DNA from 2 places in the Halomonas hibernica genome. Region 1 is predicted to be linked to the other one. Evidence: predicted binding sites of a transcription regulator. Region 1 holds the regulator's gene; the other holds the start of a gene.
What was found. The regulator FliA, encoded in region 1, starts transcription of late flagellar genes. The targets are predictions, from matches to a motif close to CTAAAGTTNNNNNNNNNNCNGCCGATA.

Region 1 (7,225 bases):
CCACCACTCTTTCAGGTGGCGAGGCGCAGCGGGTCAAGCTGGCTCGTGAGCTTGCCAAACGTGACACCGGCAAGACGCTGTATATCCTGGATGAACCTACAACCGGACTTCACTTTGAAGATATTCGTCAGCTACTGACCGTATTGCATCGTTTGCGCGACCACGGCAATACCATCGTGGTCATCGAGCACAACCTGGATGTGATCAAGACGGCTGACTGGATTGTCGACCTGGGCCCGGAAGGCGGTTCCGGCGGCGGGCAAATCATCGCCGAAGGCACGCCGGAACAGATCGTCAAGCAGCACGCTTCACATACCGGACGCTTTCTCTCTCCGCTACTTGAACGCGGCAACCGCGCCGCTTCGTAATCGGGCGTTTCAGGGTGGGCATGCGCCCACCCTGAACGTGATTTTATGCCATAATTTAGCCGATTCGCCCCTGTATCAAGGTCATCGGGCAGTGCAGTGCGCGATTAATTGCTTATCGTCATTCGCCAAATAACTTGATATTTGTTAGGCAACACTCATGGAGATCAAGCTGTGAGCGAAGATCAAAGCTGCATTCTTCACCACTTCAGCCACTACTGCTCATTAAGCTCGGCAGATAAAGCCCTGTTAGCGTCCCTGGAAGAGAGCCCTACGGATATCACAGCGGGCTCACTGCTATGGGAACTCGGTGATCCGGCTGGCGAATTTTGCACCTTGAAAAGTGGTTGGGCCTACTCCTATCGCCACCTTGAAAACGGTGATCGACAGATTCTGGAAATTTATTTGCCTGGCGATATTATTGGCCTGCGTGAGTTCGCGTTTTCACAACGTCTGGAAAGTGTTCGCATGATTACAGATGGCGTAATATGCCATTTTCCTCACAAACGCCTGCTTGAAGTATTTCGTCAGTCGGTGCCACTAACCTCGGTGGTATTTGCGATCACCAGCCGTCACCAGGCACTGCTCACCGAGCGATTAGTAACGCTTGCCCGACGCAGCGCTCGGCAAAAAACAGCGCACTTCCTGTACGAAATGTATTTGAGACTGCGCCAGACCAATAGCCATACCGACGGGCAGTTTCGACTCCCGCTCTCTCAAGAGCAGCTGGCTGACATTCTGGGCTTAAGCCCTGTGCATGTTAGCCGCACCTTTAGCTTGCTGAGCGAAGAAGGTCTGGTATTTCGTGATCGTCACAACGTTACGATTCCTGATCTTCAAGCACTGGCGGCAGTCGGCGAGTTTGATGACTGTTATCTTAATGACGACGTTAGGCCATTACTCGAACTTTCTGCCTAGCGGCCACTACCACGTGCAGCCTACGGGCGGTAGTGGTTTATAGAAAGCACCCGGCGCCTTTGCTGCGGGTAACCCCGTCATAAACGCTGGGCTTTTCTTACCCAACCTTGATGTGCTGACATGACACCCTATTCAACAGCCTTGGCAAGCGCCACCCTTCTACTTATTGCACCGTTAACACAGGCGGCGAACTTTAATATGGAGGACATACAGTCGCATGGCCAGTGGCAATCAATGACATTAACGCTGGGTAACGAGCACCACTTTCGCGCCGTTGAAACCCATAGCTATTCCGACGCGACACTCAGCCTGAATGCCACCCAAAACGTGTGTGATTTACCGTGGCTTGAAGTGCGTGTCACGCTGGAGGAGCAGCAAGGCGAAAGTAAAACCGTCAATCTGGTGCCGACCCGACTGCGTATCGATGAGCAGCCCGCGGTAGATACCATGGCAGAGTTCATCACCGAGCGAGGCGATAACGGCTTTTACGTACACTTTTATCTTGCTGATATGCAGACGCTGATGCGCCAGATGGAACAAGGTGAGCAACTTTTCCTGGGGTTTGATCGAGGCGAACAGCCCCCCTGGTACATGACGTTTCAGCTTGAAGGCGCCCATCAAGCGATTGAGCGCATGCAAACGCTATGTGAAACCGCGTCGCCCTGAAAGCCGCTGGATTAAACGCTTCCCCAGCAGTTGGGTAAGCGTTACCGATTGGCGTGAGAGTCCCATCAGCGCGGCCAGGTTTGTACTGGCCGCTTGGATGCGCCGACGATCGGCATCAAGCACCAACAGGGCAGCATACGACTGCAGCAGAAGGGGATGCTTAGACACAAACCCAGCCTTGAGTCCCATTCACCCTTCTGGCTGTTGTCGTAACAACAGTTCAACGCGCCGGTTAGCAGCTCGCCCTTCAGGTGTTGCGTTGCTTTCCATAGGTTGAGTATCCGCATAACCAACGGCTCGCATACGAGAAATAGCGATACCCTGACGTTCCAGGTGGCGCATAACGGCAATCGCACGTCCGGCGGAGAGCTCCCAGTTGGAAGGGAACCGGGTGGTCGCAATAGGAAGATTGTCAGTGTGCCCTTCAACGGAAATCTGACCATCAAAGGCCGCGAACACATCGATAAGGCTTTCTATCACCTCCTGGCCTAGAGAGGTAAGCACTGCCTCACCACTGGGAAATAAAAGGCTATCATCAATGCGTAGCGTTACGCCCTCCTGGCCCTGCGATACGCTGACACCAGGAATATCCAATGCCGCCATTTGGGGCTGTAACCCGCTATGACGTGGGTGAATGCCGGTGGCAAGCGTTGCCAAGGGCAGTGAGCTAATCACGCTGGACATGGACGCCTTCTCGCCCTTAAGTGCTTCATTACCACCGGGGGGAGCCAAGGCCAGCAACAAGACAAACAGCGTAATCAGTAGGGTGAGCACGTCCAGGTAACTGGTCAGCCAGCTCTCATCGCTTTCACCCTGCCCGGCGGGAAGCTCCAGCGCATGGCGCGTATTGCTATCCAGCATCGTCTTAGCCCTTTGCCGTCGCGCTTGGTGTATCAGGCCGGGGCTTTATAGTGGCATCGCGAATCTCATCGTTATAGTTGGCGATAAATGAATTGAGCGTTTCCTCAATAAAAGAGGGCAGGCGGCGCTTGGTGATCAATGAAATACCTTCCAGCACCATGTTCATGGTAATCAGGCGCTCTTCAGTACGTCGTTCTAGCTTAACCGCGATGGGTTTAAACACCAGGTTCGCCAGCAAGATACCGTAGAAGGTGGTGAGCAGCGCCACCGCCATACGGGGGCCAATGACATCCAGGTCACCGGCATCCATGACTTCCAGCATATTAACCAATCCCACCAGCGTGCCAATCATGCCAAACGCTGGCGCGTAGGTCGCCATGGTGCGAAAAATCTGGGCTTCTGCGTGCTCGCGGGCCTTGAGCCGGGCAATCCGCCAACGCAGCATGTCGAAGATCTCATCTTCTTTGGTATTGGCAATGACTAACTGAATACCGGTACGTAAAAACGGATTGCGCGTATGCTCCAACTCGTTTTCGACTGCACGCACATCGCCTTTAAACCATAGCCGGGACATGGCGACCAGCTCGTTGATATCGTCGCGTATATAGGTGTTTTCACGCCGAAAGACAAGCCCTACCAGGCGTACAACGCGTAACACCTCTTTTAGCGGATAGCTTATAAAAGTAGCGGCCAGGGTACCGGTTATAACAATCGCCAGGCCCGGCAGATTGATAAAACTTTCGGGGGACTCCGCAGTAAAGAACAGCACGCTTACTAGCAGCAGCATACTGGCGAATATACCTATCAACGTGGACGGATTCATCAACGGCTCCTCGCCGGTTATTGTGAGTTAACGTATCGGTTGTTTAGGCTGAATCATGCAACCGGGCACGCAGACGGCTAATGGCTTGGCTATGCAGCTGAGACACGCGCGACTCCGTCACGCCCAGCACGGCGCCCACTTCTTTTAAATTCAGCTCTTCCTGGTAATAAAGTGCCATGAGCAGTTTCTCCCGCTCTGGCAACGCCTCAATGGCAGCAATCAATGTTTGTCGCTGCTGCTCATCCAGCAGCTTTTCAAACGGCAAGTTGCTCACATCAAAACTTACCGGCTCACCACCATCGGCAACCAACTCTTCAAACGGCAATAGCTGGCCACTATTGGTGTCGTTAAGCAGCTGTTGGTAATCACCCAGCGGCATCTCAAGCGCCAAGGCAATTTCACTCTCTTCCGGTGAGCGTCCGAGCTGCTGCTCTAGCCGCCGGATCGCGTCGTCCACAGCGCGCGCAGCGCGGCGCACGCTGCGTGGTAACCAATCCCGCGTACGCAGTTCATCGACCATCGCCCCACGGATACGCTGGCTGGCAAACGTCGCAAAGCTGGCACCATGAGCGGCATCAAAACGGCCCAGTGCTTCTAAAAGCCCTACCGTGCCCGCCTGAATAAGATCATCAAGTTCAATGCTTGCAGGCAACCTGACCTGCAGTGTTAAGGCGTGACGTCTTACCAGTGGCATGTATTGTGTGAATAGCTCGCCTTGCTTGATTCTGCCTTGTGCTGTGTACATCTTTTTGCCTCGCGGCTATACAACTTTTACTGATAGTTCACAATGACTTGCAGACCCTGAACACGAACTGGCCGCTGTCCAGGCAGTAACTTAAAACGAAACTGCAAAGGAGCACTTACCTGCCTTCCCGCCAGCTCGGTGACCGTTCCGCGCCCTCCCGAGAGCGCCACACACTGCTCCGGGTGGCATAGCCATGCGTTGATAGCGCTGCCCGGCGGCGTCTCAAGCTGCCAGTGTATCCGATCAATCACCCGATTGTGCACCTGTACAGAATCGGGTGGCGTCATTGACTGGCTACGGGTTTCTCGATCACTCATGGCCACCATCACACCAGGCACCGAGGTACTCCAACTGCCCGCCGCCTGAGCGCTACTGATGAGTCCTATCAACCCGCAAACACCCATCATCTTGAATAGCTTGCCTAACATGTCGAATATTTCCTTATCAGCGCGCCAACACCAGAAGATCGGTGGCCAAATAGTGGCTAGCGGCTTCACGCAGGTTTTCCAACAAGCCTTGGCGCGGCAAAGAGGGCTCGTGCAGTGCCAGCAATCGGCGAGGCCCGCCATTGTCACGCGCCTGGCGAAGTAGCCGGTACATCTCGGCAAATGCGTCAGCATCGCTGTTAATCCAGAGCGCCCAACGCGCATGCCTAGCGCTTAGCTGAGCAAGGTCAGGCGCATTAACGCTAACAGCCTGTATATCCCAATCGTCAGGTGATCCTGCCCAGTGACGGCCCAGCGCAGACCATTGAGCCAGCCGGTGTTGAACCTGTTTGACAGACTGCGCGCCCCGCCCGGGCAAACCAATAATATACAAGGGCTTTTTAGGTCGCGAAGGGGCTTTCGCGACCGGCTGCTCGTCAATCGTGGGGGTGGGCGAAACAGCACCTGGCGCGGGCGCAGGCGCTTCGCTCATCACCTCCATATCACTTGCCAACGGCGCATCAGGCTGGCTGGGTGCCTGCTTCTGACGCTGGCTGTCGGCCCATTGGCGCAAGCCCGCCGCCTGATCCTGGCTCATACACTCACCTCTCGGCTAACGCTGCCCAATTGGCGAATGGCGTCGCGCGCCATAAAGGCGTACATCAACGCATCCAGCATGGCCGTATCGCGGCGTTTTCGGCGCGCGCCCAATAGGCTGAGTAGATCGCTGCGCAGACTGGATGCTTCATCATCACCCGCGTTATCCAAATGCCCTACCACTGACGCGACGCCGCTGGCTAACAGTAGACGTACTTCTGGATCCGTATCCCCGCTATCGGCCTCTTTAAACTGCTGCAACGCGCGTTTGGTGAGCGCTGCCAGACCCTCACTTTGCAGCTGAATGACCAGCTGGAAAAGTACATCGGCGCCTAAACGAGCCGGCGTCAACCAGTAGCGCCGGGCAACGACCTTGGCACTTTCGGGGTCACGAACCTCCCCATACCACGCAAGCAGTACACTGCCCGCCTCATTTTGCACTTCGGCATAGGCGGTCCATAACTGCATGGACTGGCCACGAAACCGCACGCTGACATGATGGCTGAGCGTGCTTTGTTCAAATAGTCCACGTAGCGCAGAACGCTCGCCATGAAAGTATACGCGCTGTGCAGGTGTCACAAGGCTGACCCAAGTCAGCTGTTGCTCATTCAGCCACTGCACGGTTTCTGCCGGAGGCAGCACGGGCAATAGATGCACCGTGGCGCCCGCCGTTTCCGTTCGTGTCTCAAGCCTGGCCTGCCAACCCGCAGGTTGGCGATGTTGAAGCATGGGGACGGCATGCCAAGCGCCCCGTTCGTCCATGCTGATATCCGGCATCGACCAATCACAGCCACGCTCGTTACGGCGTGCCGCCCACACCACACCGGGGGCGGGTAACGCGTGCGGCAACAGACGAGTAAGCTGCGCGCTCTGTAGCTCGCTCGGCAAAGCGCTAACATCCCACATGGCTTCCAGCGTGGCGAAGCCTGCCAAACGCTGGCGCAGCCGCGTCAGTAGTAGTGACAGCCTCCGCCCTTGGCCAAGCACATCTCGCGACCAGCGAGGCATGCGAGCCGGTGCCGTGAAGCCAGGCTGCGGCGCTGCTTTCGCCTGGCTTTCCAGCGCCTGGTTGATCAGCGCATCCGGCAGTGCCACGCTCATATCTTCGGGCACTTGCTGCCCATGAGAGCTAAACAGCACGCGCATACCGTGACGGATAACAATATCCAACACGGGGGCTAGTCGGCCGGCTTCATCCTGCTTGGTAATAATACAGTCATCAAGCTCAGCGCCTGCTGCCCGCGCGGCCTGACGATAACGCAACACGACCTCTTCCAGGGTTTCTGGCTGGCTAGCCGCGTTCAACAGCAGTACCAGTCTTACCGTGGAACTTCCGCCCTGCAAATGCGCAATTTGATCAATAACACGCTGGTCACGCTGGCTCATCCCAACCGTATCAATCATGACCCACTGCTTGCCGTGAAGGCGGCCCAACAGATCATCGACCGGTTGCTCAGCATCAAGGGCGTACATGGGGGTATCCAACAGGCGTGCGTAAATCCTGAGCTGCTCATGGGCGCCGATACGAAAGCTATCCGTGGTAACCAGCGCGACGGGGCGTGTGCCATGTCGCATTACAAAGCGCGCCGCAAGCTTTGCGGTGGTCGTGGTTTTGCCTATTCCGGTAGGACCGACCAAGGCGACGATGCCCGTTTGGTCAAAAAAACTGGCCTCGTCATTTAACACATGAAGCCTGCTTGTCAGCTGCTGGCGCAGCCAGTCAAGCGGTTGCTCACTTTCAGGGCCAAGCGTTTTCAATGATGCTGGTAGACCCGCGAGCACTTCATCGCCAAGCTCAGCGCTAAAGCCAACGCGCGTCAACAAC
Region 2 (7,225 bases), on a different contig from region 1:
ATGGACAGTTTAATGCCGGTGGTGGAGCGCCTTTATCAGCTTGATGCACCCAAAGGATTAGCCCTGCTTGAAACATGGCTTCTGGGTTTACTCAAAAGTCGACTAACGAGTAAAAGCCCTGTGCCAGGAATCATCCAGGCGATTAACCAGTTACAGCTCCCACCTGAGCAGTTAGCTGCCAATGTTGGGTTAACCCGACGCACCCTGGAACGTCGATTAAAACGTGAAGTCGGTGTCTCGCCAGGCGCGTTGGTGACGTATGCTCGCCTCCACCGAGCGCGACGGTGCTTACTTGAAGCTGACCGGCCGCTATCAGAAATAGCGCTCCACTGTGGCTACTATGATCAGCCGCACTTTACCCACGCCTTCCAATCTTTTACCAACGAAACACCCGCCTCTTACCGCCAGCGCAAGTTGTCGCAAATTTACAAGGCCTAGTACGCACACCTTTATATGCTGAGACCTCACCAATCAACGAGGTCACTGCCATGTCTCAGCGTATTTCTCGACAAGTCGTTTACAAGCTAACCCCTCGCCTTGCTAAACATTTGGTGCCTCTGGGCGAAGTAGCGGCTAATAGCGCGGTAACGCCTACCATCATCCACCTCGTTCAGCTACGCGTTTCCCAGATCAACCAGTGCTGCTTCTGCCAGCATATGCATACTCAGGAAGCCCGAGACGACGGCGAGCATCAGGTAAGGTGGATGTACTGCCTGCTTGGCGGGAAGCCCCCTGCTTCAATAAACAGGAACGTGCAGCCCTTGAGTGGGCCGAAGCGCTTACCTTAATCAGCCAACAGTCTGTTAGCGACAGCGTCTACCAGAATACTCTGGCCGCCTTTGGTGAGCAGGACCTTCTTGAGCTGACCACGGTGATTCTAGCCATTAATAGCTGGAACCGGGTGGCGGTAAGTATGCAGTTTGTGCCTGACATCTCGCTATAAACCGAAAAAGACATCGCAAGCCTGTGCGACGGCCTGCGATGTCTTGATCAAAATCCCCTTCCGCACGGCTGGCTTCTAAAAGCCACTCCACTCGTTTACTATGCGCCACCCTCACTCCCAAGCTACCCAGGCCGCCATGTCCTTTAACGCACTCTATACCGACCTTTCTGGCTATTACGATGTGATGTGCGAAGACATCGACTACCGGGCGCAAAGCAACGCCGTGCAAAGGCTTCACCAAATTTTTGGTAACGGTGGCAACCTTCACCTCGATGTAGCGTGTGGTACCGGGCCTCATGTTCGCCATTTTATTGATAATGGCTATGTGAGCAGCGGGCTGGACATTAACCAGCCCATGCTGGATATTGCCGCCACACGTTGTCCTGAGGCTCAGTTTACGTGTCAGGACATGGGCAACTTCCAGGTAAGCGACCCGCAGGATTTGATTACCTGTTTTTTATATTCGATTCACTACAGCGACGGAATTGAAAAGCTCAAAGCGTGTATTGAAAGTGCGCACAGCGCCTTAATGAGTGGCGGGGTTTTCTGCTTTAACGCAGTCGACAAAGATAAAATCGACAACAATCTGTTTGTGAGCCACACCGTTAAAAAAGCCGACGATGCCTTCACGTTTCGTTCCGGGTGGCATTACAGCGGTAGCGGTGAAAAACAGGCCCTCAAACTTAGTATTGCAAAAACCAACGCGTGCGATACCCAAGTATGGAACGACGAGCACCCCATGGTCGCGGTTAGTTTTGCCGAGCTAATTACGCTGCTTGAGCCCTACTTTGAAGTGCACGTATTCGAGCACAACTTTGAAGCTATCACGCCGTGGAACAACACTTCGGGGAACGCCATTTTTGCCTGCGTGAAGATTCAACACCCCACGGTTGTAGCAACGGGTCAATCCACTTGTTGCTGATCAGTTCACATAGTATCCACTTACTTTCCAAACGCCGTCTTCAAAGTGCGGCGTAATGGTTTCGGTAATATCAGACTTGTTGGCAAAACGCGTTTGATAGATGAACTTTTTGTAATCATTTTTGGGAGCGCCGGGCATAGAGGTTTGCGTGATGACGCGTGTGCGGCGTCTTGCCTCCACCGACCCGAAGTCACGGCGCGCTGCGCTAATGATCCGCTCTAGCATACTGGGCGAAAGCGGACTCTTAAGAAGCGGTGATGACTCCTCCCAAGCCAGCTCATACTCACCACTGTCAATTGCATCAAGCCATGCCAGCGCCGCGGCCTCAGCCGCATCGGTGTTCGCTTGAGCATAAGGTGCCAGCAGTAGCAGGGCTGTAATGAAACAGATCACGATTTTTGGCATGGATAACTCTGGGCAGCGATCAGTAAATAGGTGTGCTTAATTTAATATCGGTACCAGCCGCCATTACTTTAGTATTAATCACAATAATCGAACAAGCTAACCGCAGTTTTTTCTATCCCTTGGCTTTATTAAGTAAGAGAAAGCCCCCTGCGCCAACCGCGACACAGGGGGCTATTTCATGCGCTAACTAGTAAAAAAATGCCCTTAACGCACCTTACAGGCCAGCAAACTCGAAGGGCTCGGCGTCCTCAAACGCGTTGACCGTATTGCCTGCATAAACACTGTTATTCTTGAGGCTCAGTTTGCGAACAGGCGCGCCCTCAGTAAAGTCGGCATCCTTCATATCCACCCAAAACGTGTTAGGCGTAAGTGCCGTCTCGAAATAATAAACAAGGTGTTTCTGATCAGATACCGCTCTCCACCTGGTAGAAGAAATATTCGGCTCCTCTTCTGATGAGATACCGAAAGGAACAGACGCATTGCGGATCACGCTAAATGCGCTGCCAACAGCAACTCTTGTATCGCTCGTTTTAGGAATGGCATCCATGTAGAACGACGCTCTGACAAACCGATCCGCGGCACGGTTTGTGCCAGGCAGCATGACCAAACCACCGATCTGTCTCCAGTAGTCATCCAGCGTCAGTTGCTGCTTGAAGGTGGGCGAGTTTGTCACCACATTGTATGACGTATCGTGATGAATAGTGAGTTTACCGCCGATATACTCAAATATTGCGTTATCACCCTTGGCATCTGAAATTGACAAGTGAAGCGTAGCAAATCGAGTGGTGCCCGGTATTTCAGCAGAGACGACCACAAAAGGCTCATCGCGCAGCGCCTCCACCGCCTCTTCAACGGTCGCAAAATTATCCAAAACATACTGGACCCAGGCAGCCACGGAAAGCCCCTCGTCATCCGGCCCAAAGTCAGGATACTCTGCCTCAGCAAGCCATAGCAGGTTAGCCACCAAGCCTTTTTCGTTCATGCCATCAGTGCTTGAGATATCAAACGCGCTGGTAACGACACTTCCATACTGGGATGTCCAAGTAACGGAGTTGGGTCCAGCCGCACCATCGCGTTCCATTCCCTTTGGAAACAGCCATAGGTTCGGATGTATTTCGTCCCTCCAATCCATGGAGCGCGCCGTGATAATCATGTCATCAGGGCCCTGATATACCGCGCGCGTGCATGCATCCGCTGTGATGGCCACGAACAAGGCACACATGCTTGCCGCTAGCGTTAATTTTTTTTTGATTCCCATGGTGGTTTCCTTTTATTTACAAACGTTATAGAGCCTGCCAGAGATAATTGGCGGCTAACAAGAAAAGCGCCAACCCCTTTTTTATAAAAAGAATAGCGGCATGGAATCCCCAGCCCATGCCCATATTTAAATTATCAAACCTGCTTCACCTTAGGCATAAATTTAGCTTTGGTCACGCACCTTATTGCACAAAATCCGAACTAGTATTTAAACTCAGATGATTGTTCTATTTTTCATCATGTTTTGTCACTACTCACAATCAGGAGTCAGTAATGTTCCGATGTGTAAGGTTATGGACAGGCAGTAACCATCAATCGTGTTTTGAAGAAGGATGGATTGATCTTCCCAAAGGTGAGCGCCATGACTTGCTCAGTGATGTCATCGAAACGACCAGCATCTCCTTTCGGGAAACAAGCGAAGGCGGCAGCTTTAGCTGGCATGACGCTCCTAACCGTCAATTCGTCTTAACGCTTAGCGGCACACTCACTTTCGAGACGCGCACGGGCGACTCATTCACGCTGTACCCCGGCGACATTTTATTGGCGGAAGACACCACAGGTGGCGGCCACCGCTGGCATCTAATCGATAACCAGCCCTGGCGACGCGTATATGCCATAGTGCCTCAGGATATTGACCTTCCCTTTATCAGCGCATCAAGCAAGTGTTGAGTTCCTAAGCGGAGAACGTTCATGCCTACATCAACACAGATTCCCGAGCGGGCAGATATTGTAATGGTCGGCGCTGGCATCATGAGCGCCACGCTCGCCACCCTTCTCAAAGAGCTAGAGCCTTCACTCAAGATTGTGGTACTGGAAACGCTGAAAGATTGCGCCCAGGAAAGCTCCAATGGTTGGAATAACGCAGGCACCGGGCATGCCGCCAACTGCGAAATGAACTACACCCCTGCTCGCTCAGACGGCACGGTTGATATCAGCAAGGCGCTGGAGGTCAACACAGAGTTCGATATTTCACGCCAACTCTGGGCCTACCTGGTCAAGAAAGGGGCCATTCCCAACCCCCAGGCGTTTATCAACCCCTGCCCGCACATGAGCTTTGTCTGGGGCGAGGATAACGTCAACTATCTACGCCAGCGCTTTAAGCAGATGTCATCGCACCACTGCTATCACGGCATGGAATATAGCGAAGACCCCGCGCAGATTGAGCAGTGGACCCCGCTCATCATGGAAGGACGCAGCGATGGCGAGCCCGTCGCGGCGACGCGTATCGTATCAGGGTCTGATGTCGACTATGGCGCGCTTACCCACCTGCTGTTCGACCATTTGTCGCAGCAATCCGGGTTTGAAATTCACTACTTAAAGCACGTACAGGATATTACTCGACAAAACGACAACCGCTGGTGCGTGAAAATGCACGACACGCACAGCAAGCACCATGAAAGCATTCAGGCTGGGTTTGTTTTCATCGGCGCGGGTGGCGGCGCTATCGAATTGCTGCAAAAGTCTGGCATCCCTGAAGGGCACGGCTACGGCGGCTTCCCCGTTAGCGGTATTTGGCTACGCTGCGATATAGACAGCATTAGTGAACGTCACCACGCCAAGGTGTACGGCAAGGCAGCCCATGGCTCGCCCCCGATGTCAGTTCCCCACCTGGATACGCGCATTATTGGTGATAAAAAATCGCTGCTGTTCGGCCCTTACGCCGGTTTTTCATCGCGCTTTCTCAAGCAAGGTTCTCTGACCGACATGTTCCGTTCGGTACACCTGGATAATGTGATTCCCATGCTTGATGTTGCAAAGGATAACTGGCAACTAACGGAGTATCTTGTCTCCCAGGTACTGCAAAGCAAGAGCCACCAATTTGAGATGCTGCGCCAATACTACCCAATGGCACGCCATCACGACTGGACCCACGCCGTGGCGGGTCAGCGCGTGCAAATCATTAAACCCAGCCATGAAAAAGCCGGTGTATTGGAGTTTGGCACCGAGCTAATCGCCTCATCCAATCACTCCCTCGCCGCGTTACTAGGCGCTTCGCCTGGCGCATCAACGGCGGCCTTTATCGCGCTAGAGGTATTAGAGAAATGCTTTGCCGACAAGCTAACCAATGATGGCTGGCTCCCCCAGCTCAAGACGATCATTCCCACCTACGGCATCGACCTTAAAACGGATAAAGAGGCCTGCTACGACACGCGCAAGCAAACAGCCGCAACGTTAAACCTGGACTTTGTTTGAGGTCTCTCATGTCTATCAAAAACGTATCTGATTTAGTGATCGAAACGCTGTTGGAAAGCGGTGTTGAGCGGATCTACGGCGTTGTTGGCGACAGCCTCAACGGCCTCACTGAGGCCATACGTGAGCGGCCCGGCATCGAATGGGTGGGCCTACGGCATGAGGAAGTTGCCGCATTCGCGGCCAGCGGCGAATCACAACTAACCGGTAGCCTGGCCGTTTGTGCAGGCTCTTGTGGCCCCGGCAACCTGCATCTTATCAACGGCTTGTTCGATGCCCACCGCACGCGCACGCCGGTGCTGGCCATTGCCGCGCATATTCCCTCTTCAGAGATCGGCGGCGGCTATTTTCAGGAAACCCATCCCCAAGAACTATTTCGTGAATGCAGCCACTACTGTGAGCTGGTCTCCGACGCCAGCCAATTACCTTATGTGCTGGACAATGCCATTCGCGCCGCCGTTGGGCAGCGTGGCGTTGCGGTCGTGGTGCTGCCTGGTGATGTTGCGCTGCGCGCCTCACCGGTTAAAACGGTAACGCCGCGCCATGGCTTATTACCCCCCACGCCACGTGTGGTGCCCGCCAAAACCGAAGTGGAAGCACTCGCCAAACTGCTCAACGATGCAGAGCGCATTACGCTTTTCGCTGGCCGAGGCTGCGCCGGTTCACACGCCCAGCTAATGCAATTGGCCGATGCGCTTAAGAGCCCCATCGTGCACGCACTCGGCGGCAAAGAGCACGTCGAATATGACAACCCCTACGATGTCGGCATGACCGGTTTTATCGGGTTCTCATCAGGTTACGCGGCCATGCAGGAGTGCGACCTGCTGCTGATGCTGGGCACGGATTTTCCGTATAAACAGTTTTTACCGCAAAAGACCAACGTCGTGCAGGTCGATATTCGCCCTGAAAACCTGGGCAGGCGTGCCAAGCTGGCATTGGGCGTGGTCGGCGATATCGGGTTAACCATTGAGGCCATTCTGCCGGCGCTTCATACGCGCACTGACCGGCACTTTCTGGATGCAGCGCTGGCCCACTACGTTAAAGCGCGCGACGGGCTAGACAAACAGGCGCAAAATCACTCAGGCCACTCACCTATCCATCCACAGTACCTTGCGCGCTTGTTGAGCGAAAAAGCCAGTGAGGATGCGATTTTTACTGCCGATGTAGGAACGTGCACGGTCTGGTCGGCACGCTATCTTAAAATGAACGGCCAACGTCGTCTTATCGGCTCGTTCTCGCATGGCTCGATGGCTAACGCCATGCCTCAGGCGATTGGCATTCAGTACGCGCAGCCGGGTCGGCAAGTTATTACGTTCTCCGGCGATGGTGGCCTTTCCATGCTGATGGGCGATTTACTGTCACTTAAACAGCACAACATTCCGATCAAAATCGTCATCTTTAATAATGGAGTACTCGGCTTCGTTGCGCTTGAAATGAAAGCAGCCGGTTTCATTAATACGGGCGTAGACCTGGACAATCCCGACTTTGCTGCCGTTGCAAGCGCAATG

Region 2: a site for FliA is predicted at 2,316-2,342, ahead of FKN99_RS12710 (DUF4019 domain-containing protein). Genes of this name have one in related genera too.

The regions. Positions count from the first base shown of each region.
Region 1 is NZ_VIFN01000005.1:246,783-254,007, forward strand. Features, by position in the region: gene uvrA (excinuclease ABC subunit UvrA) at 1-368, shown strand, start outside; gene FKN99_RS10270 (Crp/Fnr family transcriptional regulator) at 540-1,283, shown strand; gene FKN99_RS10275 (hypothetical protein) at 1,404-1,949, shown strand; gene FKN99_RS10280 (hypothetical protein) at 1,926-2,117, opposite strand; gene FKN99_RS10285 (OmpA/MotB family protein) at 2,139-2,810, opposite strand; gene FKN99_RS10290 (motility protein A) at 2,815-3,633, opposite strand; gene FKN99_RS10295 (RNA polymerase sigma factor FliA) at 3,677-4,378, opposite strand; gene FKN99_RS10300 (flagellar protein FlhE) at 4,405-4,806, opposite strand; gene FKN99_RS10305 (hypothetical protein) at 4,823-5,401, opposite strand; gene flhF (flagellar biosynthesis protein FlhF) at 5,398-7,225, opposite strand, start outside.
Region 2 is NZ_VIFN01000008.1:32,830-40,054, forward strand. Features, by position in the region: gene FKN99_RS12695 (helix-turn-helix transcriptional regulator) at 1-438, shown strand, start outside; gene FKN99_RS12700 (carboxymuconolactone decarboxylase family protein) at 489-788, shown strand; gene FKN99_RS17935 (carboxymuconolactone decarboxylase family protein) at 701-943, shown strand; gene FKN99_RS12705 (class I SAM-dependent DNA methyltransferase) at 1,080-1,865, shown strand; gene FKN99_RS12710 (DUF4019 domain-containing protein) at 1,866-2,270, opposite strand; gene FKN99_RS12715 (linear amide C-N hydrolase) at 2,485-3,528, opposite strand; gene FKN99_RS12720 (cupin domain-containing protein) at 3,801-4,196, shown strand; gene mqo (malate dehydrogenase (quinone)) at 4,218-5,720, shown strand; gene poxB (ubiquinone-dependent pyruvate dehydrogenase) at 5,729-7,225, shown strand, end outside.